One region of the Comamonas sediminis genome, then DNA from elsewhere that is predicted to be linked to it. Evidence: predicted binding sites of a transcription regulator. Region 1 holds the regulator's gene; the other holds the start of a gene.
The links. Region 1 encodes LexA, which represses DNA repair genes until DNA is damaged. Its sites were predicted from a motif close to ACTGTATNNNNATACAGT; they were not measured.

Region 1 (14,524 bases):
AGCACGCCGCGTCGGCCTGCAACAGATCACCTTCGCCACCCAGACGGCCGCACAGTAAAGCCCAGGCCCCGCGCCTGGGCAGTGCTAGCATGCAGCCTGCATGACCGTCCAGCCCCCTCCCCATCCCGCGCCCTCAGCTGCCACGCGCCCTGGCTCGGCACGCATCACCGACGCATGGCAGCGCAAAGGCCCGCTGGCCATTGCGCTGCTGCCGCTGTCGTGGTGCTATGCCGCGTTGGGCGCGCTGCGCCGCACCCTCTACCGCAGCGGCCTTTGCAAGGCCTACCGCGCGCCGGTGCCGGTGGTGGTGGTGGGCAATGTGATTGCCGGTGGCGCCGGCAAGACGCCCGTCACCCTGCACCTGGTGCAGGCCTTGCAAGCCCAGGGCTGGCGGCCCGCCGTCATCTCGCGCGGCTATGGGCGCGACACCCGCGACGATCCCAACGCCATTGCCGTCCTCCCGGGCAGCAACCCGCGCCAGGTCGGCGACGAGCCTCTGCTGATCGCCCAGCGCAGCGGCGTACCGGTGTATGTGGCTGCACTGCGCGCTACGGCCGCCCAGGCCGCCTTGCAGGCCCACCCTGAGGTGGATGTACTGGTCTGCGACGATGGCCTGCAGCACCTGGCACTGGCCCGCGATGTGGAGATTGCCGTCTTCAACGCCCAAGGCGTGGGCAATGGCTGGCAGCTGCCGGCCGGGCCGCTGCGCGAACCCTGGCCCAGGAGGCTGGACGTTGCGCTCTACGCCGGCCCGCCGCCCCCGCATCTGGCGGCCTCCGGCGCTGCGGCCTGGCCGCTGCAGCGCAGCCTGGCCTGCCATGCCGTGGGGCAGGATGGCCGTCGCCATCGTCTGGCCGATTTGCGTGGCCGCCCGGTGCATGCACTGGCAGCCATTGCCTATCCGCAGGAATTTTTTGCGATGCTGCAAGCCCAGGGCCTGCAGCTGGTACGCAGCGATGCGCTGCCCGACCATGCGCCGCTGGACGACCCGGCATGGCTGGCCAGCCTGGGGTTGGTGGCGGACAGCGCCCCTACAATAGACGCACCGGATGCCCCCGTGCTGCTGTGCACCGAAAAGGATGCGCACAAGCTCTGGTGCATTGCCCCGCATGCGCTGGCCGTTCCTCTGGAGGTCACCATCGACCCCGCCTTTGGCCAGCATGTCGATGCCCTGCTGCGCCCATGCCAGACCGCATCGCCCCCTGTAAAGAAAGACTGATTGCCGCTATGGACCCGAAACTGCTTGAACTGCTGGTGTGCCCTGTCACCAAAGGCCCTTTGCGCTATGACCGTGAACGCCAGGAATTGGTCTCGCGCAGCGCACGCCTGGCCTACCCTGTGCGCGATGGCATACCGATCATGCTGGAGAACGAAGCGCGAACCCTCAGTGATGAGGAAATTGACGCCTTGTCTGCCGCAGATTAAACATCAATGACATTGCGGCCCCATTCCGCGCCGAATCCTGGGCCGCACAGGCAAACCCCAATAGCCGCTTTGTAAAAAACAGACACAATTTGCTGAATTTTTAGGCATCCGCCTTGGAGACCCCGCAGCACAGGCCTGCAGAGTCTGCCTGTCGGACTGCATCCGCCCCATTCAGCAAATTGCCATGCATACCCTCATCCTCAAGAAAACCGACAAAGGCATGGAGGCGCTGCGCGCCCGGGATCCTGTCTTGCCCCACCGCATGCGTCCGGCCTTCATCATGTTCGATGGACACAAGAGCATTGAGCAGGTGATAGCGCTGTCGCCTTCTGCAGGCGGACAGATGCAGGTGCTGGAGGACATCAAACAGCTGCTGCAGCATGGCCTGCTGGAACTGCTGCGCCCCGGTGATGCGGGCCAGCCGCCGTCCAACCCCAGCGACATCATCGACAGCCTGGCTGGACCCGCACCCACGCCACCGCCGGCTGCCGCTGCCGCACCGGTTGCCGCCAGCCATGCAGCCGCTGGCATCAACAACCACAGCGAACGCTATATCAAGGCCTATGCAGCGGCCAGCCAGTTGGTCAGCGGCCTGGGCCTCAAGGGCTTCCGTCTGCAACTGCAGCTGGAAAAAGCCCAGGGCTATGACGGTCTGGTCGCCATCCTGCCCAAGCTGCGCGAGGTGATCGACGCGAAGAAACTGCGCCCCATCGAGGCGATTCTGTTCGGCAGCAACGAAGCCCCTACACCGGTCAAACCGGCGCCCTGAGCCCTGGCACCCTGCCGCCGCAGCCGCAACCCACCCAGATCGCCTGCGCCCGGCCCGCCATGCGGGCTCGCTACAATTCCAGCCGGCTCCACTCTTCTTTCTTTCGCACCATGGCATCCGCACCCGCGCCGTTCACCGTCCTGATTCCTTCGCGCATGGCGTCCTCGCGCCTGCCCAACAAGCCGCTGGTGGACATCGCCGGTCTGCCGATGGTGGTGCGCGTGGCCAAGCGCGCGCTGGAGAGCGCCGCCCAGCGCGTGGTGGTGGCTGCCGATGACAAGCGCATCATCGATGCCTGCAAAAAGCATGGTGTCCAAGCGGTGATGACCTCGCCCAGCCACCCCAGCGGCAGCGACCGCCTGGCCGAGGCCTGCAGCTTGCTGAAGCTCGCCGGCGACGACATCGTGGTCAACGTGCAAGGGGACGAGCCCTTGATCGCGCCAGCGCTGATCGATGCGGTCGCCGCCCTGCTCAGCGAGCGGCCCGAGGCCAGCATGGGCACCGTCGCCCATCCGATGGCCGATCTGGAGTCGCTGCTCAGCCCGAATGTGGTCAAGGTGGTCCTCGATGCCCAAGGCATGGCCAGCTATTTCAGCCGCGCGCCCATCCCGTGGGGCCGTGATTTTGTCAATATGGCTTGGTGGAAGAACCCCGGCACCACCGGCACGCCCGGCTTTGCGCCGCTGCACCATATGGGTATCTACAGCTACCGCGCCCAGTTTTTGCATACCTTCCCCACGCTCAGCCAGGCGCCTACCGAGCAGATCGAGATGCTGGAGCAGCTGCGCGCAATCTGGCATGGCTACCGCATCGCCGTGCATGTGACGCGGCAGATCCCCGGCTCCGGCGTGGACACCCCCGAGGACCTGGTGCGTGTACGACAGCTGCTCGGCGCGGTGATGTAACCCGCGTGCCAGCCATGCACTACCACCGCCCCGACTGCAAGCACACCGTAAGCAAAAAGGCGCAGCATGCCTGTCTTGCGCAGCCGAGACACGGTATTGGTGCCCAGTTCGCTGACAATCCCCTGATGCGTGATATGCTCAAGCCCAGTTTTTTTGCGTAAAAGCGGGCTTCAGTGCCCGCTTTTGCCGTGCAAGTTTTTTATTCTCCAAGGACCGCCATGAAATTAATTCTTTTGGGAGCACCCGGCGCCGGCAAAGGTACGCAAGCTGCCTTCATCTGCCAAAAATACGGTATTCCCCAGATTTCCACCGGCGACATGCTGCGCGCAGCGGTCAAGGCGGGCACGCCGCTGGGCCTGCAGGCCAAGGCCGTGATGGATGCCGGTCAGCTGGTCAGTGACGATCTGATCATCAACCTGGTCAAGGAACGTATCGCCCAGGCCGATTGCGCCAATGGCTTCCTGTTTGACGGTTTCCCCCGCACGATCCCGCAGGCCGACGCGATGAAGGCCGCTGGCGTCAAGCTCGATTACGTGCTGGAAATCGATGTGCCGTTTGAAGCCATCATCGAGCGCATGAGCGGCCGCCGCAGCCATCCCGCATCGGGCCGTACCTACCATGTCAAGTTCAATCCGCCCAAGACCGAAGGCCTGGACGATGTGACTGGCGAGCCCCTGGTGCAGCGCGAAGACGACAAGGAAGAAACCGTCAAGAAGCGCCTGGACGTTTACAGCAGCCAGACCCGCCCCTTGGTCGACTACTACAGCAGCTGGGCTGCACAAGACCCGGCCGCCGCCCCCAAGTACCGCGCGATCAGCGGCATGGGCTCGGTCGAAGAAATCACGCAGCGCGCGATTGCTGCCCTGCAGGCCTGATAAGCAACTCTGCCTCATCTACCAAGCCACTGTCGTGCGACAGTGGCTTTTTTATGCCCGTCTATTTATCGGTAAATAAACCGGTATCTGCCGTTGGCTCCCATGCCCGTACTTAGATTTTGGATCGGGCCTGCACCAGCGCCAGCTGCAGGCTGACCCGGCATTTGTAGGGCGTCAAGGCCACGGCCAGGTCTTTGTCCAGATCGGCCATCCCGGGCAATACCGCATCGCTGATCACGCCATCGCTGCAGCGGCTGCTGCGCCACACCGGCAAACCGTGCTGGCGTGCGCGCGCCATCGCATCCAGCAGCGCCTCATGCACCGTGCCATTGCCGGTGGTCGCCACCACCAAGCCCTCCACACCCTGGGCCTGCAGCGCCTCCAACAGCCCCAGGCGCAGGCCTGCATGGCTGGTGACGATCTCCACCCACGGCCAGGGCGTACTGGCCGGCGCGGGCAAGGCCGCCAGCCAGGCGCTGCCGGTATAGCCGCCCTCCGTATCTGCTGCCTGCGGTGCATAGCCCTGGCGCAGGCGCACGTTCGTGCCATCCACCCAGCCCAGCGGCCCCTGCTCGCCCGATGAAAAGGCCAGCAAGCGGTGCGGGTGCACCTTTTGCAGCCAGCGCGCGCTGTGCAGCTCGCCCCCGCCGGTCACCGCGACCACCTCGCGCAACAGCGGATGGCCGTCCGCATCCAGCGCCGCAGCGGCGGCCACGGCATCCTTGAGATTCTGCGGGCCATCGGGCATCAAGGCATTGGCCGGGCGCATCGCACAGGTCAGCACCACCGGCTTGGCCAGGCGCCCTAAAACGCAATGCAGAAACCAGGCAGTTTCCTCCAAGGTATCCGTTCCGTGGGTGATAACAACACCGCGTACCGCCTCGTCGCGCATCGCTGCATCGCAAGCCTGGAGCAGCGCATGCCAGACCTCGTCGCTCATGTCCTTGCTATCAATTTGCGCGATCTGCATTGCATCCAGCGGGCCCGCCGCGGCGGTCTCGATACCGCTCACCCCCGCCAGCAGGGCCGCGACCGACAGCTGCGCCGCACGGTACTGGCCGGGATTCTCGGCATCATCGGCCATGCCGGCAATGGTGCCGCCGGTGCCGATGATCAAAATTTTTGGCTGCAAAGCTTGCCTCCTGCAAAAAACTGGTTAAAAATACAGGTACTGGATTGATATACAGGTGTTGGAGTGCACGGCAGCTTGGCTGCCACCCGGCACCACAGATCACACGGAGATCTTATGCGAGACCATCCCAAACTCACCGCGCGCCAACAAGAAATTCTGGACCTGATCCAGACGGCCATCTCGCGCACCGGCGCCCCGCCAACGCGCGCCGAAATCGCCAGCAAGCTGGGCTTCAAATCGGCCAATTCGGCAGAAGACCACCTCAAGGCGCTGGCACGCAAGGGTGTGATCGAGCTGGTCAGCGGTACCTCCCGGGGGATTCGCCTGCAAAGTGATACCGTGCGCTCCATCAATGCCGCACGCGGCACGCGCTTTTCGTCGCCGCTGGCAGGCGTGTCCAACGCCACCGCCGGCCTGGGCCGCGTGGTGCAAGAGCTCGCCCAGCTGGCCCTGCCGCTGATTGGCCGCGTGTCAGCGGGCTCGCCCATCCTGGCGCAAGAGCATGTCGATCAGACCTATACCGTTGAAGGTGGCCTGTTCCAGCAGCAGCCCGATTACCTGCTGAAGGTACGCGGCATGTCGATGCGCGATGTCGGCATCATCGATGGCGATCTGCTGGCCGTCAAAGCCACCCGCGAGGCCCGCAATGGCCAGATCATCGTCGCGCGTCTGGGCGATGACGTCACCGTCAAGCGCCTGCAGCGCACCAAGGATGGCATCGAGCTGCTGGCCGAAAACCCGGATTACCTGCCCATCGTCGTGCAGCCGGGCGAGCCCTTCGAGATCGAAGGCATTGCCGTCGGGTTGATTCGCAACACGATGCTGAACTAAGTCAAGCGGCCCTGTCGGCCCCTCCCTTTCTGCGCAACCCCAGGTAGCGGGCGTTGTGGGCACCCGGCCCACAACCCTGGGGAATGCGCTCGCCTTGCGCAATCCTGCTGTCATCCGTACACCAAGGAGTCTCCCATGCTCGTAGCAGATGCATTGCGTGCGCTTGCGCCCTTTTCCCTCGTCGCTGGCCTGCCCTGGTTCCAGTCCATCCAACGTGCCATCGTGCGCAGCAGCCGCCGCCGTCCAGGCCATGGCGCCGCCAACGATGGCCAGCTTGCGGCCCAGGTGCATTGCTTTGCCGCCGCCTCCAGCGCCGCTGCGCAGCGTGGTGCCGTGCAGCAACTGAGCCTGCTCGATGGCCCCAGCATTCCGCCTGGCGTGGACGGCCCTGCTGAAGAGACACCCGCACAGCGCCCCATCGACCGCATTCGCCTGCCGCGCAAACCCGCAGCGCGCCGCCGCCTCTCGGTCGGTGCACCGTCTCACACCCGCCCGTTCTTGTCGGTACAGCGCTGCAGCGCCCAGGCCGCCAACGATGCCCCCGTCAAGATGTACTGGGCGCAACCGGCCAGCCTGCACCGCCAAAAGGGCATGCGCTGGGCCATGTCGGGCAGCATGGCCGATATCTGTGCCGAGCTTGAACGCCTGGAGCGGCTGGAGCATCTGCACGCGGTCTAAGCCAGTGCCAATCCGGGCCGGTGCGTTGTAGCCAGCCTGCTGGCAGCTGCATGCCTGCTGTCACGAGGGGTGGACAGCAGCGGAATCGCTACGCTGGGTTGACGCAGACGCTGAACGTACCGGGCGTTACCGCCATGCCGGGCACGCGCCAAACCGGCACCTTCAGCGCTCTGCCTTCAGCCCGCTGCCCGCTGCTCATGGCCACTAAGCCGTGGCTGCCGCCGCACTGCCAGTGGCTTCTTCTTTTCTATCTTTCGCTCAGCGTGCGGCCGCAGCAGCCTCCAGCGCCAGCTGTTTGAAAGGCGCCAGCTGCTCGCGCAGGGCATCCCTCGCGCCATCCACTGCAGCAGCCACCGCATCGGGCCCCAACACCAGACCTTGCAGCAACACAAAATGCACATTGCGGATGCCGATGGAGGCCAGCGCATAACGCAAATAAGGCGTCAGAAAGTCCTCCTGACGCGCTTTTGGACCTGCATGGAAGCCGCCTGAACTGACCAACACCAAGGTGGGCCGGTCCTTCATCAGGCCGATCTTGCCTTCCGGCGTCGACGCAAAGCTGCGGTGGATACGGATCACCTGGTCCAGCCAGAGCTTGAGCGTGGCCGGCACCGCAAAGTTGTGCATGGGGGTCAGAATCATCAGCAGATCGCTGTCTTCCAGCTCTTTGATCAGCGTTTCCGACCAGGCCAGCGCGGGTGCGTCTGCGCTCGCGTTCGAGGTGATCGCCAGCGCATAGTCGCGGCTGATCGGCGGTATCGGTGTCGCGACCAAGTCGCGCTCAAACAACGGCTGCTGCGCAAGGCCCAGCTCTGCCAGCATGTCGGTTGCCAGTTGGTAGGCGTGGCTGGCCTGGCCGTGTGGGCCACAGTTCAAGAGCAAGGTACGGGTCATCGTTTGTCCAATCGTTTGAGTAGTCAGGCCAAGGTGGGCAGCATCCGCACAGTTCTACGGCATCACATCGCCCGGGATTTGCACACCCAGGCGGCGAGCGTGGTTCGGCCCAGGCGTGCTGGCCCCACCGGAACCAGGCAGCCATCGTCCAGCAGCGCGCCCCGGTAAGGCACATCGGCATCGCCCAGCACCATGCGAGGATCGCCTTGCAAGCGCAGGTATTGCTGCACCCACTCGGCCATCGCCATCTTCTGCGGGCCGGCCACGTCCATGCAGCCCGCCAAGGGCTGCGCCAGCGCGGCATCGGCCACCAGCATCGCCAAATCCTCTGCCGCCACCGGCTGCACCGGGGCCACCGGTATCGCCAGCACCGTATCGGCTACGCTGTCGTGCGCCAGCTGCGCCAGGCTTTCGTACAAGGGTGCTGCACGCAGCACGGTACAGGGGGTGTTGCCTGCCAGGACCAGCTGTTCCCGCAACGCGATCGCCTGGTAGTAGCCGCTGCCTTGCAATCGCTGCACACCCAAGGCCGACAGCGCAATATGGTGCGCAACCGCTGCAGCAGCGATGGCGGCATTCAGCTGCCGGCATGCGCGCGCCCAGCCCTCCAGCGCATCGGCCGTATGCACCTCAGGCGGCTCGCGCACATCGATCAGCACCTCGGCACCATGCAGCGCAGCCGGCAGTTGGGGGCCCGCATCGGCGAGCACCGGGTAACCCAGCTGCCTCAGATTGCCGACCACGCGCTTGCCCAGCGGGTTGCAGCCGCCCAGCACCAGGACTTTCATAAGCCGCGTTGCACCACACCGGGGGCTTGCCCGTTAAACGGGCATCTTGCGGAAGGCAATCGCAAAGCGGTTCCAGCTGTTGATCGATGTGATCACAGCGGTCAGCTCCATCAGCTCGGCATCGCTGAAGTGGGGGCGCACGGCTTCCCAGGCGGCATCGGGCACATGGTCGTGCGCTACAAGGGTCAGTGCCTCGGTCCACGCCAGCGCAGCGCGCTCACGGTCGCTGAAGAACGGGGTCTCACGCCAGGCGGCGACAGTGGCCAGACGACGGCTGGATTCACCGGCCTTCATCGCATCGGTCACATGCATGTCCAGGCAGAAGGCACAGCCATTGATCTGCGAGGCGCGCAGGCGCACCAGTTCCTTGAGCAGAATGTCCAGGCTGCCTTTGGCAATCTGGTTTTCCACGCCCAGCAGCGCTTTCATGATGGCGGGGTCAGCGGTGTAGAAGTCGAGTCGGGTTTGCATATCTATCTCCATCCAGGGTTGCGTCGGTGAATTCCGTTGCTGGCAGCCAGTATGCGATGGTCTTGGCCAAGCCAAAAGAGCCAAGAAATGCAAAAATGACTAGGCCAAGATAGGAATACCTGGATGCCCGACCCCACCCTCCCCGTAAACGCGCTGCAGCTGCAGGTAGACCGCAGCCTGCAGCTGCCCATGTACCTGCAGATCTGCCAGCGCTTCAAGACCGCCATTGCGCAAGGCCATCTGCGCGCGGGCGACCGGGTGCCGGCGTCGCGGGCGTTGGCGGCCGAGCTGAACCTGTCGCGCGGCACCGTCGATCTGGCCTACCGCATCCTGGCCGATGAAGGCTATTTCCAGGTTCGCGGGGCAGCGGGCACGGTCATATCACCGGGCCTGCCCCGCGCCGCGTCCGCAATGGCGCCGCAAGCCATTGCCCAGCCACCGGCCACCCACATCGTCGACTACGATGGCCTGCAGCCCCGGCCGCTGCAGCTGGGGCTGCCGGCGATCGATGCCTTTCCGCGCAAGGTCTGGAACCGGCTGGTCACCCACCGCCTGCGCAGCAGCGAGCCCTTCCGTCTGGCCTACCCCAACCCGCAAGGCGATGAGGAACTGCGCCAGCGCATTGCGGCCTACCTGGCGGTCTCGCGTGGCGTCACCTGCGTGCCCGAGCAGGTATTTGTCACCACCGGCCTGCGCAATACCTTGGAGCTGAGCCTGCGCAGCCTCGCCAGCCCCGGCGATGCGTTCTGGTTTGAGGACCCGGGCTATATCCTGGCCCGTCCGTTTTTACAGAATGCCTCGGTGCAGATCGTGCCGGTGCCGGTCGATGCCCAGGGCATGCAGGTGGAAGTTGGCCGGCAGCGGAGCCCTTACGCCCGGTTTGCGATGGTGACACCGTCGCACCAAAGCCCGCTGGGCGTGACCCTGTCGCTGGAGCGGCGCATGGCGCTGCTGGACTGGGCGCGGGAGGCCGGCAGCTGGATCATCGAAGACGACTACGACAGCGAGTTCCGCTACCAGGGCCGGCCCCTGCCCGCCCTCAAAAGCCTGGACCGGCAGGACCGCGTGATCTACGCCGGCACCTTCAGCAAGGTGATGTTTCCGGGCCTGCGCCTGGCCTACGCGGTGGTGCCGCTGGAGGTGGTGCCACGCTTTCAGGCTGTCAGCTCCAACCTCAATGCCGGCTGCCCCTATCTGCTGCAGGCCAGCGTGGCCGATTTCATGGCCCAGGGCCACTTTGCGCGCCACCTCAAGAAGATGCGGCTGCTGTACGCCGAGCGCCGCGAGGTGGCACAGCGCAGTTTTCAGCAGGTGCTGGGCGATCGCCTGCGCATTGACTTGCAGCCCGGCGGTCTGCATTTGCTCGGGCAGATTCGGGACGGCGACAACGACAGCCTGGTGGCCCAGCGCGCCCGCGCGCAAGGCCTGGCCACGCATCCGCTGTCGCGCTGGTATATCGATGCCGCGCCCCGCCAAGGCCTGCTGATGGGCTTTGCCAATATCACCAGCGAGGCGCAGGCCTTGCAGCTGGCCCGGCAGATCCAACAAGCCTTCGGCTAGCGGACGAACGGCGTGTTAGCCCTTGAACTCCGGCGTACGCTTGTCGAGGAAGGCGCTCACGGCCTCACGGTGGTCGGCCGTCTGGTGCGCCAGCGCCTGGTAGGCAGCCGACAGTTCCAGCAAAGAAGCCAGGCTCTGGTGCATGCCTTCGCGCATCAGTTTCTTGGTCATGCGGGTGACCTGGGGCGGGTTGGCGGCAATCTCGCTGGCCAGTGCATTGGCGGCGTTCAGCAGTTCCTCGGGCGGCACCACCTGCGACACCAGACCCCACTGCAACGCGGTGGCAGCGTCGATCATGCGGCCGGTCAGCGACAGCTCGGCCGCGCGCGCCATGCCAATCACCCGGGGCAGCAGCCAGGCACCGCCGTCGCCGGGGATGATGCCCATCTTGACAAAGCTCTCGGCAAACCTGGCCTTGTCCGAGGCCACACGCAGATCGCACATGCACGCCAGGTCCAGGCCCGCACCGACGGCCGCGCCATTGATGGCGGCGATGGTGGGTACTTCCAGGTTGAACAGCGCCAGCGGCAGGCGCTGGATGCCACGGCGGTAGTCATCGCGGATGCGCATGCCATCGACATCGCCAAAGGACTGCTGCTGCATGGTCTTGATGTCGCCGCCCGACGAGAACGCGGGGCCCTCGCCCGTCAGGATCACCGCGCGCACACTGCTGTCGGCCGCAATCCGCTCGCAGGCGGCCAGGATCTCGGCCACCGCCGTGTTGCCGGTCAGCGGGTTGCGGCGCTCGGGCTGGCACATCGTCAGGGTGACGACATGGCCTTGCTGTTCGTAGTTCAAAAATGCAGTCATGGAAAGGGCTCCTGGTTCCGGTAGGTCTCGATGCAGTCAGCGCTGTGCGCCTCACGGGCCAGCATACGGGTAAAGGCCACATGCGACTGCATATCAGCTGAGTGCAATTTGGTATTGGACGCTGCCCAAAAACGGCCCTAGCCTGCATGGATGCTGGGGCAGGCAGCCCCCCACATGCCCATAACTAGATGCTGCCTAGGAGACAGTTGATGCCCGTATCCCGACGCCAGTTCCACCACCGTCTTGTGCGATGGGGCGCAGCCGCCAGCCTGGCCAGCCCCTGGCTGGCGCGCGGGGCCGATGCCCCCTTGCGCTGGGTCGTGCCCTACCCCGCAGGCGGTGCAGCCGACCAGATCACGCGCATCGTCGCCCAGGATGTGGGCCAGAGCAGCGGGCAACCCATCGTCATCGAGAACAAGGCCGGCGCCGCCGGCATGATTGCCGCCGAGACCGCACTGCGCGCACCCGCCGACGGGCTCACCTTCTTTGTCGGATCCAATGCGCCGCTGGTCATCAACAGCGCCATCTACGCCAAGATGGGCTACGACCCGGTCAAGGATTTTGTGCCCGTCGCGGGCCTGGGCAAGGCGCCTTTGCTGCTGGTCACCCGCAAGGACCTGGGCGCCAGCGATCTGCGCGCACTGATCGCGCTGGCCCAGCAGGCACAGCGCCAGGGCAAGACGCTCAGCATGGGATCAGCGGGCAGCGGCAACATCACCCATCTCGCAGGCGAATACGCCAGCGAGCGCATGGGTTTCCAGGTCACCCATGTGCCGTTCTCCGGCAGCGCGCCGGCCATCACCAGCATGATGGGCGGCAATGTGGACATCATGTTCGACGCGCTGCCCTCGTGCATGCAGCAGGCGATGGGCGGGCGCATTGTGCCGCTGGCGCTGCTGGACAAGCAGCGTTTTGCAGCGCTGCCCCAGGTGCCCACGCTGGCCGAGCTGGGTTTTGGCGACACCGAGGCCAGCGCCTGGTTTGGCGTGGTGGCCCGCAGCGGCACACCGGCCGACGCGGTGGCGCGCATAGCCCGCGCCATCCACCAGTCCCTCGCCAAGCCTGAGGTGCAGGAGCGCCTGCGTCGCATAGGTGCGCAGCCGATGGCGGGCAGCACCGCAGAATGGGGGCAGTTCGTGGCCTCGGAGCGCGAACGCTGGATACCGGTGGCCCAGAAACTGGGCATCCGTGCCGAATAGCCCCCGCTCCCGCCGCTGGCCCGCCTTACCGCTTTATTTTGAAAACCGACTGATATGACCGCCCTGACCCTGAGCATGCATGGCACCACCGCCGTGCTGACGATGAACCGCCCCCAGGCCCGCAACGCGCTCGACGAGCAGATGCGCGAAGATTTCACCCGCCTCATCCCGCAGGTGCGCGATGACCGCGCCATCAAGGCGGTGGTGCTGACAGGTGCCGGCGGCCATTTCTGCGCCGGTGGCGACATCAAGAGCATGCAGGCCACTGTCGCCGGCAAGCAGGATGTGTTTGACAGCCGCAACCGCATGCTGGGCCTGCACCGCTGGTTTGATGAGTTGCTGGACATGGAAAAGCCCGTCATCACCGCCGTGCAAGGCAGCGCCTTTGGCGCCGGCCTGTCGCTGGCGCTGGCTGGTGATTTTGTGCTGGCGGCGCCCTCTGCCAAGTTCTGCTGCGTGTTTGCCAAGATCGGCTTTGTGCCTGACCTGGCCGGCATGTACTTGCTGCCGCGCCTGGTGGGCCTGCAGGCAGCCAAGGAGCTGGCCTTTACCGCCCGCGTCGTAGCCGCCCCCGAGGCCCAGCAGATGGGCATGGTCTACAAGATCGGCAGCGAAGACGTGCTGGCCGACGCGCTGGCCTTTGCCGAGCGCTTTGCCAGCGCACCGACCGAGGCCATGGGCTACACCAAACGCGTGATGAACCGCGCGTTTGAGACCCAGCGCGACGAGATCTACCAGCAAGAAGCACTGGCCCAGACGCTGTGCCGCGAAAGCGCCTTCCACCAGGAGGCCATTGCCCGCTTTGTCGGCAAGCAGCCGCCGCTGTTCCAGTGGCAGGATTGAGCGCAGCCTGAGGCCGCACCAGCAAGCCGCCCCAACGTGGCTGGCTGGTAAGCCGCCTCAGTACTTCACATTGACAATCGTCGCCTGCAGCAGCGCCACTACCTTGGGCGCCGCTGCAGCATCTGCGCCATAGGCCAGCACCTCGCCGCTGCACACCGTCAGCAGCTTGCCGGCATTCACCACCTTGCCGATGGCGACAAAGCGCTCGCCAATCGCCGGGCGCATCAGGTTGATCTTGAACTCGGCCGTGACCACCTCATAGCCCTCGGCAGCCACCGTCAGTGCTGCATAGCCCGCTGCGCTGTCCACTACACTGCTGACGGCGCCAGCATGCAAAAAACCATGCTGCTGCGACAGCGCCTTTTGGTAGGGCAGCACAATCTGCACCTCCCCCGGCTGCACGGACACCAGGCTCGCGCCCAGGGTCTGCATCAGCCCTTGGGCATGGAAGCTGGTGGAAATGCGTTCAAACAGGTCGTTCATGGTCGTATGCCTTGTGGCGAAGCCTCGATAGCGATCAGCCAATCTAGCATGCAGCGCAGCGCGTGGCATGGCCCCGCGTCCTGCACATGACAGCTGCCTTTGCCACTATGCTTGCGGCCATGGACAGCGCCCAACTCCTGATCGTCTACCACAGCCACACCGACGGCAGCCGCCAGATGGCCGAAGCCGCCCGCGCCGCCGCTGCCAGCCAGGCAGGGGTAGAAGTGCGCCTGCTCTGCGCACCCGATGCCGGGCCTGATGATGTGTTGGCCGCCAGCGGCTACCTGTTTGCCTGCCCCGAGAACCTGGCCGCGATGAGCGGGCTGATGAAGGACTTTTTTGACCGCTGCTACTACCCGGCGCTCGACCGCATCCAGGGCCGCCCCTATGCATGCTTGATTTGCGCTGGTAGCGATGGCAGCAACGCGGCACGCCAAATCGCCCGCATCGCCACAGGCTGGCGGCTCAAGCCCATCGCGGAGCCGCTGGTGGTGTGCACCCATGCCCAAACGCCCGAGGCCATTGCAGCGGCCAAGCAGATTGGCGCAGACGATCTGCAGCGCTGCCGCGAGCTGGGCGAAGCCATGGCCGCAGGCATCAGCATGGGTATTTTTTAAAGCTGGCCCGCATCCCCAGCCCGGGCGGCTTGGCGCGTACCATAGCGCATCCCCACACCACAATATGCCGCCCCCGATGCTCTACATCATTCTCAAAACCGTGCACCTGCTGTCCATCATCGTCTGGCTGGGCGGCATGGCCTTTGCGCATTTCTTTCTGCGCCCCGCCCTGCAACAGCTGGAGCCGCCCCAGCGCCTGGTGCTGATGCGCGATGTGCTCCAACGCTTTTTTGCGGTGGTGCTG
Region 2 (14,524 bases), on a different contig from region 1:
GCTCTTCGAGCAGGCTGAGCTTTTGAAAGCCGGCCGCCTTGCAGGCCTCGGCCGTCAGCTCGCGCGCGGCCGGGTCAAAGGATGCGGGTATGGTGACGGTGATGTCCTGCGCATCGAACGGTGCATCGGGGTGGGCCTGCTCCCAGGCCCAGCGCAGGTGCGACAGGTAGCGGATCGAGGCGGTCAGCGGCGATACGCGGTGCACCTCGGCCGGGGCATCGGCCGGCAGCAGCGGGCTGCGGCGGTCCACACCGGGGTGGCACAGCCAGCTCTTGGCGCTGGAGACCAGGCGTATCGGCGTGGCCGCGCCGCGCGAGCGGGCAAACTCGCCCACGACAAAATCCTGCTGCGCGCCCCAGGGCAGCGCCATGTCGGCGGCGCTCAGCTCGCTCTCATGGGGCAGGTACAAAAACGACGGCAGCAGCGGCCGCGCCTCGATGCTGGCGGGCGCCGTGAGTTGGGGGATGGCCAGCACATGCTGGACCAGGTGGTCGCCATCGCTGGCGCTCTTGTCCACATAGGACAGCGCGCAGTGCGTGGTCCCCAGGTCGATACCGATGCTGAATTGGGCTGGTGCTTGCATGGTTTAGAGCTCCACTTCGGCCTGGGCCAGCACCTTGGCGGCGGCGGTGTCGGTCAGTTGGGGCAGCTTGACCTCGGTCACCTGCCAGCCCCGGTGGCCCAGCGTGCCGGTGAACGGGGCCTGGCCCACGACATTGCCGGTCAGGCGCACGGCAGCGGCATCAAAGCCGGCCTGCAGGGTGATGCGGCTGCCTTCGGCCTCGGCACGCACAGGGGCCAGCGCGAAGTGCTCGCGCAGTACTTTGCGGCAGCCTTCGTGCACCACGCGGGCGGCGGCGCCAATTTCGGCATCGGTGTAGGGCGCCACGTCTTCCTGGATAAAGTCGACAAAGCGGGCCTCGCGCTGGAGCAGGCCCAGCAGCTGCAGTGCAGCGGTCTCGGTGGGCAGCTGCACGGTTTTTTCAACGAGCTTCTCGACCAGCTTTTCCACGGGCACTTCGACCCGCTTCTCTACCGTCTTCTCGACGATTTTCTCGACCGGCACTTCAATGCGGACTTCGACGATCTTCTCGACCGGGACTTCGACACGCACTTCCTGCGGTGGCACATCGGCTGCCAGGCGCTCACCGCCACGCACGCGCTGCACATCGGCCGCCAGGCGGCCATTGCCCAGAATGGCGAAGAAGCTGCCGATCGCAATGGCGATGCGGCTGAAAAAAGATGGGGGGGTGTTGTTCATGGAGGCACCAACAGACACCCGCCAGGGCGCTGCGGCGCTGCGCGGTCAGGGCCGGGGCAGCTGCGCAGCGCAGGCGGGTGGTTTTAAAAACGGGGTTTGCGGCAAGCGCAGGGCCTGGGCTCTACAGCCGGCGGCCAGCCCGCAAAACCGGGGATTTTACCGGCTGGCCCTATGCCCCCGCGCCATGCACCAGCAAGCGGTGGATAAGCATCCCGGAGGGCAATAGCGACGGGAACGGCTTAAAACTGGTAACTGACGTTGACGCCACTGGCCCAGTTGCGTCCCATGGCGCTTTCAAAATAGCGCTGGTTGCCGTCGTTGACGATGACCGAGCCGATGTAGTGCTTGTCAAACACATTGTTGACCCGCGCAAACGCGGCCAAGGTCCAGCGCGGGGCGATCTGTGCGCGGTAGCCGAGGCTCAGGGCCGTGGTGGCATAGCCGGGGGCGGCCTGGGTGTTGGCATCGTTGGCCTGCACATTGGAGCTGGCCTGCACGCCCATGCCGACCGTCCAGGCCGGCGCAAATTGCCAGTCGGCACCCAGGTAGGCGTTGTGGCGGGCCAGGCCGGGCAGGCGCTGGCCGGCGATGCCGCTGCCCGAATCCTCGCGGAAGCGCGCATCCAGCCAGGTATAGGCGGCGCGCAGTTGCCAGTCGCGCATGAGGTCCAGCTGGGCCGACAGCTCCAGGCCCTGGCGGCGGGTTTTGCCGGCATTGCGGTAGGTGGTGCGGCCGCCAGCGCTTTGGTCGGTCACGATCTCGTCACTGCTGTGCGACTGGAACAGTGCCGCGCTCCAGAGCCCGCGCAGCGCATCGCCACGCAGCTGCTGGCGGTAGCCCAGCTCCCACTGCGTGCTGCTGGTCGGCCGCAGATCGGTGTTCAGGCCCGAGCCGCTGTTGCGGTAAGACATCTCGGTGATGCTGGGCGTCTCAAAGCCGCGCCCTACGCTGGCGTAAATGGTTTGCTGCGGGCTGAGCTGGTAGGAGAGCGAGGCCACCGGCAGCAGCTTGCTGTGGCGGCTGCTGCCGCTGTCGTCGCCATTGCCGGGGGTGATGTAGTAGTCGTCCGAGCTGAAGCGCACGCGGCTGTAGCGCAGGCCGGTGTCCAGGCTCCAGCGGGGGGACAGCTGCCAGCGCGCCTGCACAAAGGGGTCGGTGCTGCTGACCTTGTTTTTCTCATCCCGGCGCAGCTGGCCGCGCACGCCCAAGGTGTTGCCGACAAAGTTCTCGTAGCCCTGGCGGTCTTCGGTCATCTGCTGCAGGTCGAGCCCCGCGCTCAGCTGCAGCGGCACGATGGTGTCGAACTCACCCACCCAGACCAGGCGGGCACCGGCATAGTCACGCGCCATGTCGATCACGCCGCCGGCGTGGCCCGGCGCCAGCTGCGGCGCTTTGGGGATGGACTGGTACTGCAGCATGCTGCGGTGGCCGTAGTAGGCCGACAGGCTCAGGCTTTGCCGGGCGTTGATGCGCAGGTCATAGGTGGCGCCCAGCTGCTGCTGCTCCAGCGATTTGCGCGTGTTGTACTGGTTGGCCACGCTGCTGGCCTGGCGCGGATCGGCCTGCCACTGCGCCATGGTCAGGCCCTGCGGGTCCTGCGCATCGCCCCGGGTGTGGTTGGCCACCAGGGTCAGCTTGTCGTCATGCGCCAGCGGAATCACCAGCTTGGCATTGAGCAGGTTGCGGTCGGCAGCGCTGTGCTCGCGGTAGCCATCGGTCATGAAGCGGCTGGTGCTCAGCACATAGCCCATGCCGCCATCGGTCTGGCCGCTGGCTTTCAGGCTGTAGCGCTGCTGGCCATCGCTGCCCACGCTCACGCCGGTTTCCAGCTTCAGGGGGCCTTGCGGGTCTTCGGTGTAAAAGCTCAGCACTCCCCCCGAGGCATTGCCGTACAGCGCCGAATACGGGCCGCGCAGCACCTCCACCCGCTCCAGGCTGGAGATATCGACATTCGAGGTCTGGCCCTGGCCATCGGGCATGGTGGCGGGTATGCCATCGACATACAGGCGCACGCCGCGCACACCAAAGGTGGAGCGCGCGCCATAGCCACGCACGCTCAGCTGCAGATCCTGGGCGTAGTTGTTGCGGTTGTTCAGGGTCAGGCCGGGCACGCTGCCCAGCGCTTCGGACAGGTTGACCTGCATCTGCCGATCCTGCAGCTCGCGGCCTTCCACCACATTGGCCGAGGCCGGCAGGCGCAGCAAATCGGCCGTGCCGACGGCCGAGCGCACCGACACGGTCGGCAACGTGGCTTCGGCAGCGGGTGCCTGCGTGGCTTCAGGGGTGGAAGGTGTTGCTGGTGCCGTTTGTGCAGCGGCGGACAAGGCGCACAGCAGCGCAGCGGCCCCGGCCACAGGGCGCAGGGGCGAGAAAGAAAAGGCGTGGATCGGCATAGAGGCCCGTATTTTCTTACAGCGCCTCAAGTGATGGGAAATTTGGTACAGAAACCCCTAACACCCTCTGAGACAAACGCTGCGCTACAGCTTTTGCGGCGCCCACCAGCCTGGCAGCAGCGCGCGCACCTGGGCGCGGTGAAAGCGGTCGTCGATCAACACCACCACGCCCCGGTCGTCCTCACTGCGAATCACCCGCCCGGCGGCCTGCACCACCTTGCGCAGCCCCGGGTAGAGGTAGGTGTAGTCATAGGCCTTGGCGGCGCCAAAGCGCTGGGCCATGGCCTGCTGCATATGCGTGTTGATGGGGTTGATCTGGGGCAGACCCAGGGTGGCGATAAAGGCGCCAATCAGCCGGTTGCCCGGCAAGTCCACCCCTTCTGAAAACGCCCCGCCCAGCACCGCCAGGCCAATGCCCTGCCCGGCCTCGTCAAAGCGCGCCAAAAAGGCGGCGCGCCCGGCATCGTCCATCGCCGAGGTCTGGCAAAACAGCGGCAGCTGCGGGTGCAGGCGCTGCATGCATTCGGCCGCGCGCTGCAGGTAATCAAAGCTGCTGAAAAAGCAGAGGTAGTTGCCCGGCTGGCGGGCAAACTGCGCCGCGACCAGCTCGGCAATAGGCGCCAGCGATTGCGCCCGGTCCTGGTAGCGGGTGGAGATATGCCCGGCAATCTGCACCTGCAGCTGCGCGGCCTGGAAGGGCGAGGGCACATCCACCCACTGCGTGGCGGGCGGCAGGCCCAACAGATCCTGGTAGAAGGCCTGCGGCCCCAGGGTGCCGGAGAACAGCACCGTGGCGCAGGCGGCGGTATGGCGCGCGGCCAGATGCGGCGCGGGCACGACATTGCGGATGCAAAGCGTGGACATCGGCCCCCGCCGGCCGGACGCAGCGCTGCTCCACAAACTGGTATCAAACAGCGCATGCGGCCCCAGCTGCTCGGCCAGGTTCAGCCAGGACAGCGCTTCCAGGTAAAAGCCCAGTACCGCATCGCCGGGCAGCATGGGGCTGTCGCCCTGGGCCTGGGCAATGGCGGCCACGGCGCGCTGCACGGCGCCCAGCAGGCCGGGCGGCAGTTCGGGGTAGACCTGGTAGTCCTGCCCGCCCTCTTGCTGGGCCTTGTTCAGCGCAGTCCATTGGCGGTTCAAGGCATCCAGCGATTTTTTGACCGGGCCGGTAGCCGCCTTGCGCGCCGCAGCCAGCGTGTGCTGCGGCAGCTCGGCCGTGTACATGCGGCGGGCGCGTTCGAGCAGGTTGTGGGCCTCGTCCACCAGCACGCCCACCTTCCACTGGTGGGCCTGGGTCAGCGCATACAGCATCGCGGCGCTGTCGTAAAAGTAGTGGTAGTCGCCGACGACCACATCGCTCCAGCGCGCCAGCTCCTGGGTCAGGTAATAGGGGCAGACCTGGTGCTGCAGCGCCAGGCTGCGCACCTTGTCGGGCGTCAGCATCGGCTCCTGCGCCAGGGCCTGCGCGCGGGCGGCGGGCAGGCGGTCGTAAAAGCCCCGGGCCAGCGGGCAGGAATCGCCATGGCAGGCCTTGTCCGGGTGCTCGCAGCTTTTGTCGCGCGCCTGCAAATCGACCACGCGCAGCGGCACCGCGCCCGTCTGGCCCTGCAGCGCTGTCTGCAACAAGCCCAGCGCATGCAAGGCCAGCCGGTGGCCGGTGGTCTTGGCGGTCAGAAAAAACAGCTTGTCCAGCCCCTGCTCCGCACTGGCCTTGAGCATGGGGAAGATCGTGGCCACGGTCTTGCCAATGCCGGTGGGTGCCTGCGCCATCAAACAGCTGCCGCCGCCCGCCTGCAAGCCTGCCTGCGCGGTGCGGTACACCGCCACCGACAGCGCCCGCTGCCCGCTGCGGAACTGCGCAAACGGAAAGCGCAGCGCCGTGAGCGCCGCATCGCGCGCGCTGCGGTGCGCTGCCTCGCTGCGCGCCCAGTCCAAAAACAGGCGGCACTGCTGCTCAAAAAACGCCTGCAGCTCGGCGGCGCTGTAGGGCTCGGCCAGCACGGTCTCTTGCTGCGTGCCAACGTTGAAGTAGACCAGCGCCACCTTCAGGCTGGGCAGGCCCCGCTCCAGGCACAGCAAATGGCCGTAGACCTTGGCCTGCGCCCAGTGCAAGGCGCGGTGGTTGTCGCGCACGCTGTCGATCTGGCCCCGGTAGGTTTTGATTTCTTCCAGCTGACCCAGGCCTGGGTCAAAGCCATCGGCACGGCCGCGCACCTGCAGGTCTTCAAAGCTGCCTGCCAGGCGCAGTTCCGCCTCATAGCCCGCACCCCGGCGGGCACGCACCAGGCCATGGCCTTCTATGCCTTCCAGCGCCGATGGCGCGGGCGTAAAGCGCAAATCCAGGTCGCCCGCGCGGGCAGTGAACTCGCACAAGGCGCGCACCGCCACGGTGTAGCTCATGCGCCCGCCTCGCGCCACTGCACATGGCAGACGCCCACGGGTATGCCATGGGCGGCGCAGTACTCCAGCCAGCGGATCTGGTTGTCCTGCAGCTTGTCGCCCGGGCCTTTGACTTCCACCAGCTGGTAGCGCCGCTCCGCCGGCCAGAACCGCACCAGGTCGGGAAAGCCCGTGCGGTTGGCCTGCAGATTGCCGAGCAGGCGCTGGAACAACAGCTTGAGGTGGGCCGCCGGTATGCAGGCCAGCGCATGCGCCAGCAGTGCCTCGGTCAACGTGCCCCAAAACACAAAGGGCGACTGCAGGCCGGCCTTGTCGGCAAAGCGCTGGCGGATCACATCGGCATAGCTGCCGTCATCGAGCATGGCCAGGCAAGCGCCAAACAGCGCCGCACGCCGCGCGACAAAATCGGGCGCATACACATCGGCCGGCCCCGCCTGAAACGGATGAAAAAACGCCCCCGGCAAAGGCGCAAAAATCGCCGGCCAGCACAGCAGCCCAAACAGCGAGTTGACCAGCGCGTTCTCGACATAAAACACCGGCGCATCGTCGCGGTGCCAGTGGTCGCGCAACGCGTATTCCACCGGCATCAGGCGCAGGCCTTCGGGGGCCTCGGTGGCGTCCAGCGCTTCGCCAGCGCGCAAGGCGGCTTCCAGGGCAGCCGCATCGCTCAGCGCATCCATCGCCGCCCCACCCTGCGCCATGCGTGGCATGCGCAGCACCCGGTCCAGCGCCACATCCTCGCGCAGCTGTGCCACCTCGGGTTTGAGCGCGCGGCGGCTGGCGCTGCGCTGGCCCAGGTGGCGGCGCAGGCGCGGCAGCATGCGGGCCAGGCGCTGGCTTTCTTCATCGCTCTCGGGCTGCTGCGCGGCGGCGCTGGCCAGGGCCAGGGCTTCGTCAAAACGCTCCATGCGCTCCAGCACGCGCATGCGGCGGTGGCGCGCGCCCGGGTAGGGGCTGGCGGCATAGGCCTGCTCGGCCAGTGCCCAGCTTTGGCTGCGCTCGCAGGCCTGGCCCAGGCGCAGCAGCACCTTGGCATGGCGCTGCTGCAGCCAGGGGTTGGCGCTTCGCCAGTCGGCCATCGCATCCATCAAGGCCTGGCGGTCTTCGGCCTCATCCACCGCCTGGCGCCACTGCTGCAGCTGGCGGTAGCCCTGCACATCGGCACGGGTCTGAAACGCGCGCGACTGCGCATCAAAGGCCACCGTCTCGTACTTGAAGATGCCCAGGTCGGCCAGTACAAACTCTGACCAGTCCTGGTGCAGATTGCCAAAGAACATCAGGCGCAGGCCCTCGGCCAGCTCAGCGATGGTGACGCGCCAGGCGGCATGCTCGGCCTGGGGGTGCCAGCGGTGGTAAGGCTGCAGCAGCTCTTCGGCTGCTTGCTCGGTACTTGGGTCTGACGGCTGCGCCCATTGCGCAAGCTGGGCCAGCATGTCTGCCTTGCGCAGTGATCGCGCCAAGCCGGCGTGGGCAAAGATCTGCAGCAGCTCGGGCTTGGTGTGCAGCGCAAACAGCTCGGCCAGGGCCATGTCGGCATCGGCATCGATCCATCCCAGCGCCAGCAAGGGCTGCGCGGCGGCATGCACATCGGGGATCTCGTCGTACACCAGCTTGTCCGCGCGGAACCAGGGCCCGCGCCGCATCAGCATGCGCACCATCAGCGCCTGCGACTGCATCGGGGCTTGCGCAAAGTCCGCCAGAAACTGCTGCTCCTGCGCATCCAGCACATCGCCATAGCGCTGCCCCAACCACTGCAGCGCGCGCTCGAAGTTGTGCAGGTAGTAGTAGCGATGGGGGGCCAGCATGGGGATGGACACGACGGTTGTTAGTGATAGCTTATCTGTATTTTTATACAGCTATTTTAACTTTGCAGCCATCTCCCCTTCTGGCCGTGTGGCTCGCTCAACCGATAGCGCTATTCCACTGCTAACTGGCAGGCCATACACAAATGAGTTTGCGAATAGAAACGATTCTCATTTATTATGGTTTCATTTGATGCTGCCTTGATGCCGAGCAAAGTGTTTTCCGTTGATTCCGTGGAGGCGAGCCCACCGTGCCAAACCCAGACAGTGACATCCATCCGTTGGTGCAGGAGCACGGTGTGATGCTGCGCCACTATGCTGCACTGCAAGCGCGCTGCACGGCCCAGGTCGATGCCCTGCGTGCTGAAGTGAAGGCGCTGCGCGCCCAGGTCACCCGGCTGCGGGCCCAGGTCATCATGCGCGACAGCGCCCTCATCTGGGAGCGCGAAGACCGGCTGCGCCACCTGTCGGCCATCGCCAACCGCGCGGCCGTCACCGCCGTGCGCCGCTGTGTGGACCCGGCCGCGACGATGGAAGTGGCCGCCGTGCCCCAGCCGCCACCCGATGCCTATCTGCAGGAGCTGGGCCAGCATGCCGCCAACCTGGTGATCTGCCAGACCGGCTGCATCAGCCACGGCGGCTACTGGCGCGACCACGACCAGTGCAAGCGCCTGGGCACCACCTGCCTGCTGGAAGACCCCCAGGCCTTTGTCCCCACAGAAACCGCCAAGGCATCGCACGCCTGGGTGATGACGGCGGCCAGCGGGCCCGCCAAGGAGCAGCGATGAGTTCACGTTTTCCGTCCTCCGTATCGGGCCCGCTGCTGCTGCGCGAATGGGAACGCCTGACCCAGACCGGCGTGGAAGCCAGCCGCGACAACCGCCCCGAGCAAGCTTTGGCCTGGCATGAGCATGCGCTGCGCGTGGCGCACCAGCTGTTCCACGATGCACCGGCCGGCGTCTGCGCCGATGACCGTCTGGCCGCCTTTGTGGTCGCGCACCTGAACCTGGCCGACTGCTTCAACACCTTGAGCCAGCCGGTATCGGCCGGCGAGTGCATCCACTGCGCGCACCACCAGCTGCTGGCCTTGACGCGCGACGACCATGCCAGCGCCGATCTGCGATCGGCCGCCTGCAAGCACCTGCACCACACCTTTGCCGCCTTGAACGAGCACCACAACCGCTGCGCCGCCCGCGAGCGCGAGGATGCGATGGAGCGGCAGGCCCACAGCGTTTCCATGCCTTCGGGCAACCCGCCGCCGGGCACGCTGCTGCACTGACAGCCGCCGCACCGGCATTGACCCACTGCTCTCCACCCAACGACTGACACACGATATGCCCTATACCCTCCCCAAGCTGGCCTATGCCTACGATGCCCTGGAGCCCAATATTGACGCCCAGACGATGGAGATCCACTACAGCAAGCACCACCAGACCTATGTGAACAACCTCAATGCGGCGGTTGAAGGCACCGAGTTCGCCAACCTGCCCATCGAAGCGCTGGTGGCCCAGGTGGAATCGCTGCCCGAGAAGCTGCGCTTGCCCGTGCGCAACAACGGCGGCGGCCACGCCAACCACAGCCTGTTCTGGGAAGTGATGTCGCCCAGCGGCGGCGGCCTGCCCCAAGGCGATGTGGCCAAGGCCATCGATGCGGATCTGGGTGGCTTCGACGCATTCAAGGATGCCTTCACCAAGGCGGCACTGAGCCGTTTTGGCAGCGGCTGGGCCTGGCTGACGGTGACACCTGAAGGCAAGCTGGCGGTGGAGAGCAGCGCCAACCAGGATTCGCCACTGATGAAGGGCATTGGCTCGGGCAACACCCCGATCCTGGGCCTGGATGTGTGGGAGCACGCTTACTACCTGAAGTACCAAAACCGCCGCCCTGAATACATTGCCGTTTTCTACAATGTGGTGGACTGGGGCACCGTTGCCCGCAAGTACGCCGCAGCGCTGGGCCAATAAGTTATTTCCCCCACTGAGCACGCGAGCACGCACATGACCCCAGGCCACCAACCGATGGAAATGGACAACCAGCCCGATCCGCGCGATGACGCATCGCGCAGCACCGCCAGCGCTGCGCCGAAACCGGCGCTCAAGCTGCGAACGCGTATCGGTCTGCTGATCTGTGGTTTGGGGGTATTTGCACTCGGCGCGCTCATCTGGGATGGCCTTAAAAACGAGCCATCGGTGCGCAACGCACTGCTGGGCGGCTGCATGGCCGCGCTGGCCACTGCGCTGGGCACTTTACCGGTGCTGCTGGCCCAACGCCCGTCTGAACGCACACGGGACACCCTGTTTGGATTTGGCGCCGGCGTGATGCTGGCCGCCTGCGCGTTCTCGCTGGTCATCCCCGCGCTGGATGCTGCACGCGCCTCGAATATCTTTGGCGGCAGCGCCTGGGCTGCTGGCGGTGTCGTCGGCACCTCCATCCTGCTGGGCGGCATGGCCCTGTTGGTGATGGACCGCCTGCTGCCCCACGAACATTTCATCAAAGGCCGCGAAGGTGCCAGCGCCCAGCAGCTGCGCCGTACCTGGCTCTTTGTATTCGCGATCATCCTGCACAATCTCCCCGAAGGCCTGGCCATTGGCGTGGGCTACGCCGGCAATGAAGGCATGCGCGCCAATGCGCTCGCTATCGGCATCTCCATCCAGGATGTCCCCGAAGGCTTTGTCGTTGCCGCCGCGCTGCTGGCCGTCGGCTACAGCCGGGGCTTCTCCGTCCTGCTGGGCATCGCCTCCGGCCTGGTCGAACCCCTGGGCGCCGTTGCCGGCGCCGCCATCATCGGCAGCTCCGCCCTGCTCCTCCCCTGGGGCCTGGGCTTCGCCGCCGGCGCCATGCTCTTCGTCATCAGCCACGAAATCATCCCGGAATCGCACCGCAAGGGGCATGAATTTTTTGCGACTACGGGGTTGATGGTGGGGTTTGTTTTGATGATGGTGTTGGATACGGCGTTGGGGTGAGGGGTGAGGGGTGAGGGGTGAGGGGTGAGGGGTGAGGGGTGAGGGGTGAGGTAAACGGACGTGTTGGGATGCACGCGGGTCCTGCACGTGGTGTATTAGCAGGCCTAACAGACTGGTATCGACGGCTGCTTTACACTGCGACGCTGCTGCTCATGGCTGCCTCGAGACCTATTGGCCACTGCCAGCTAGAATTCAATCGCGCATCGAAGTCGGAGGCTTCCTCACGAAGGGCTTGAGGTAAGCAGACGGCAATAACTTGACTAATAAAAGTCCAATATCGCAACGCCTGAGCACGCGCGACCGATCCGAAGCCGTTGGCCAACGTTATTCCAAAGCTGCCGCCTATTCACTACCCCATGGCTTGCAGTGCAAACCGCGTTGTCTGAGTGTCCAGTGCGTATGTCCTAGTTAGCTATGGTTTGCTGGATTGCTGCTTATTGGATTGAATTGAAATTTAGATATGTGCTTTTGAACAGCGCATTGACCTCAAGCTCTAGCGGCAAACGACTCCCTGGAGGAACTAATGTCCAGAACACGCCGCATGCTACAGTTTTCCCCGCAGGTTTTGCGAGATACATTACGTTAGGTTTCTTAATGAACATTCCAGAGCATGATCACGATGCGATCGTTCGCAGGGCTATTGAGCTTTTGGGCGGCAAGCAGAAGTTCTTCGCGGAGGCTGATCGTGAGCTTGCAGATACCAATGGCCGATGGAAACAGAATGTCGAAATCATAGGTCGTATCTTGCGAGCACACCTGTTTGTTGAGCATTACATCGGTGAATATCTTGCCAAAGCAAATCCTCGCTTGGGAGCACTTGGTGAGGCCAAGGTCTCATTCGCTCAGAAGGTTGCTTTGCTTGATGCATCTAACAACGAAATTGCGCTCATACTGCCGGGGATCAAGCGCCTAAACAAAATTCGCAATCGGTTGGCTCACAATCTTGATGCTCAGGTGACTGAGGAGGATGCTACGGTTTTCTTGAGCAGTAACCGTTTTGCCGCACTACGCGTTGCAAGAAGCTCGGAACAGGTGCAGACAGGGGAACCGATCGAGATTCTCGAGGACTTCTCGAAACACGTTGCAATGGCGCTCAACTATGAGTTCTCGCCGATGTCGCAGGCGATCGCTCAAGCAATCCAGGAGGTACATCTTGGTCGCGGCATCACCTAATTGTTCGATCAAGATGAACTGCCCAAGACTGCCAGCTAACCTTACCAGTTATGCAACATAGAACGCTGCACTTCATTAGTCCAAACTTTACATACGATAAGCTTGAACCGCCATTCTTCAAAGACATTGTGGATGTCTTTGAAGATCGAATGCTTCATTGGCTAATCCTGCCTGCAAAAGAGCTTCTGAAGACTTGCCATGGTGAGGTCGCAGCGATTGCACTGGCAACTTCATATATGGAGGCCATTGAGATTTATTTGTCAGGACTCGACAGCAAGGGGAGATCGCGCGAGTTTTTTGTTCGCGGTTTCAAGGCAGTTTTCGCTAGAAATACCGGACCAGATTTCATGCATGATGCACTCGCATCCGCTCTATACGAGCTCATGCGGTGTGGTTTCGCACATGAAGGAATATTTCGGGATGGGATCTACTTCAGCAAAACACGCCCAGAAGCATTCCTTATCACTTGGCCGAAGAAAGCTGGAGAGTTGGATCCCAAAGGAAAACTGCAATCTGCAGTAATAAATCCACAGAGATTCGTAGACGGAATTGAAGCCCACTTTGACAGTTACATCCGTGATTTACGCCGGATGCCAAGGTCCCCGTTGCATGAACGCTTCAAAGCTGCTGTCGATCTCAAGTGGCACATCGGTGGCCGTGAACGAATCATCGAATTGACCGAAGATGAGTTTTACCGTGGTGCATGATAAGCGTGCATCCGCCCGCGTTTGGCGGCGTTGAGCGTACGCTTTGTCTGAAGTGCACCGGCTGCTCTTGACTGTGAATTCAACCGATATCGGGTCTTGCTGGCCTGTTCCATATCTCATAGCCACCGAGAATCGAGAACTCTGCTCAGATCTTTCAGCGACCTCATTGAGCAGAGCCGCCATCTCCACTTTTTAGAAGTAGGAGTAGGTCGACACCTGCTACCGCCCAATCAATCCATCTTGCTCCACACGTCGCTCCCGCACGCAGGCCTCCACAACCAAGCAGGCATTTGCATGCTCCTTTTAGCTTCGGCTTCTCGTCTTCTTGCTAGCTGCGAATAGGTTGCTATCCCGTCTTTCGAGGTATTCCGCCACGACCTCCAACGGTGCCACTCCAAGCGCCTCAGCGAACTCCACCAATTCCACCGCATCAATGCGCCGCTCGCCGCGTTCGCACTTGGACACAAACGTCTGCGTATTGCCAAGTCGCTGTGCCAGCTCCACTTGCGACACGCCCATGCGCTTACGCGTGGAAGTGAGAACGGAAAGTAAGAGCTGGTAGTTGGGATTGTGGCTGGAGCGATACATGGTGCGTAAACGACGAAGCCCTCAGCCCAGTTGGTGAGGATGAACACCGATATCAGACACCACGATAAACATGCACAACTTCCAACTTACTATTAAGAAGAAAAGTTGAATCGCCTCCTGGCTGCGCTGGGATTAAATTATATGCAACTACGAATCCGCATCCATCTCGCATTATATCAACATTGACCTTATCCTCCGATATTTCCGTAGACAGCCCACGACTTTTATTATATTTATTTAAAATATCCAATGCCATATGCCTATCTAGCTTTACAGGATCACATGAATCAACGCACTGCTGAGTTATTACACATCCAAGCATAGTCAAAGAAATTAAACAAACAATCAGAATCTTAATCATGCAACCCTCACAAAAAATTATATTCAAAACCCCAATTTTCAACTCTTAATTTATAAAATTAAATTAACACACTCAGCGATACGCTCCTTAGCTAACGCTCAACCACATTCAAAAACAATTAAATATTCACCATCATTTCAGATTAATTAGAAATTTAGTGAGAAATTCAACACATGGTTGAAATCCATCATTGAGCGCCAACTCCATGGGAGTTAGGCCAGCAAAATTCTGAATATTTAAATCAGCACCTGCCAATACCAAAATTTCCACCACTAAAGTTTGACGACTCAATACTGCATCATGCAGTGGTGTAGCACCCTCATGATCAGATTTGTTAATACCGGCTCCGGCCGTGAGTAAGAGCGCAACGCCATGATGATCACCCAGGACGGCCATCCAATGCAATGGTGTCTTCCCATCTGCCGCTTTTGAGTTAACACTTACCTCATATTCCTCATCAAACCCCGCATAGTCTTTAAAATCAGAAAAAACTTCATCTAATGACACCATATTATTTTCCTCACCCTACTAAAAATAGGAATCTGATAATGTCATTATCTTCAACAAGGAAAGCCTACCCATCGAATCACATGCATTTAATTTTCACCAGTATTCTGAGCGATTAGCAACTTAGATATTAACTTTTGCCAGTCGTGGTAATTTAAAAAGTATCACTTCACACAGTTATGACTTCCATTTTCTAGATCTAAAAATCTCATGTTTTTGCGATCAAGCAAACATCAGAAACTTTAGAACTTCACCTAAGAAATTCCGGGCATAAAAAACATCAGCATGTTCCCACCTATTCTAAGGATTCAAGCACAAAAGTTATATTACCTACACACTCAAAATAACCACCTATGAGTTGCAGGGAAA

Region 2: AB7A72_RS09445 (VRR-NUC domain-containing protein) is a predicted target of LexA. The motif match lies at 7,897-7,914, and genes of this name have one in related genera.

What each region holds. Positions count from the first base shown of each region.
Region 1 is NZ_JBGBDC010000011.1:133,429-147,952, reverse strand. Features, by position in the region: gene AB7A72_RS22215 (ExbD/TolR family protein) at 1-58, shown strand, start outside; gene lpxK (tetraacyldisaccharide 4'-kinase) at 101-1,219, shown strand; gene AB7A72_RS22205 (Trm112 family protein) at 1,228-1,425, shown strand; gene AB7A72_RS22200 (hypothetical protein) at 1,610-2,194, shown strand; gene kdsB (3-deoxy-manno-octulosonate cytidylyltransferase) at 2,305-3,099, shown strand; gene adk (adenylate kinase) at 3,318-3,974, shown strand; gene AB7A72_RS22185 (asparaginase) at 4,087-5,106, opposite strand; gene lexA (transcriptional repressor LexA) at 5,221-5,937, shown strand; gene AB7A72_RS22175 (hypothetical protein) at 6,073-6,615, shown strand; gene AB7A72_RS22170 (FMN-dependent NADH-azoreductase) at 6,874-7,509, opposite strand; gene AB7A72_RS22165 (SDR family oxidoreductase) at 7,572-8,297, opposite strand; gene AB7A72_RS22160 (carboxymuconolactone decarboxylase family protein) at 8,331-8,768, opposite strand; gene pdxR (MocR-like pyridoxine biosynthesis transcription factor PdxR) at 8,892-10,328, shown strand; gene AB7A72_RS22150 (crotonase/enoyl-CoA hydratase family protein) at 10,344-11,138, opposite strand; gene AB7A72_RS22145 (Bug family tripartite tricarboxylate transporter substrate binding protein) at 11,348-12,337, shown strand; gene AB7A72_RS22140 (enoyl-CoA hydratase/isomerase family protein) at 12,392-13,180, shown strand; gene AB7A72_RS22135 (PaaI family thioesterase) at 13,238-13,663, opposite strand; gene AB7A72_RS22130 (flavodoxin family protein) at 13,783-14,280, shown strand; gene AB7A72_RS22125 (CopD family protein) at 14,357-14,524, shown strand, end outside.
Region 2 is NZ_JBGBDC010000003.1:386,755-401,278, reverse strand. Features, by position in the region: gene AB7A72_RS09465 (Hsp70 family protein) at 1-583, opposite strand, end outside; gene AB7A72_RS09460 (DUF2760 domain-containing protein) at 587-1,261, opposite strand; gene AB7A72_RS09455 (TonB-dependent receptor family protein) at 1,501-3,654, opposite strand; gene AB7A72_RS09450 (ATP-dependent DNA helicase) at 3,739-6,057, opposite strand; gene AB7A72_RS09445 (VRR-NUC domain-containing protein) at 6,054-7,862, opposite strand; gene AB7A72_RS09440 (hypothetical protein) at 8,111-8,647, shown strand; gene AB7A72_RS09435 (hypothetical protein) at 8,644-9,138, shown strand; gene AB7A72_RS09430 (superoxide dismutase) at 9,194-9,820, shown strand; gene AB7A72_RS09425 (ZIP family metal transporter) at 9,881-10,819, shown strand; gene AB7A72_RS09420 (hypothetical protein) at 11,288-11,992, shown strand; gene AB7A72_RS09415 (hypothetical protein) at 12,043-12,699, shown strand; gene AB7A72_RS09410 (helix-turn-helix domain-containing protein) at 13,003-13,287, opposite strand; gene AB7A72_RS09405 (hypothetical protein) at 13,340-13,648, opposite strand; gene AB7A72_RS09400 (ankyrin repeat domain-containing protein) at 13,781-14,158, opposite strand; gene AB7A72_RS09395 (hypothetical protein) at 14,451-14,524, opposite strand, start outside.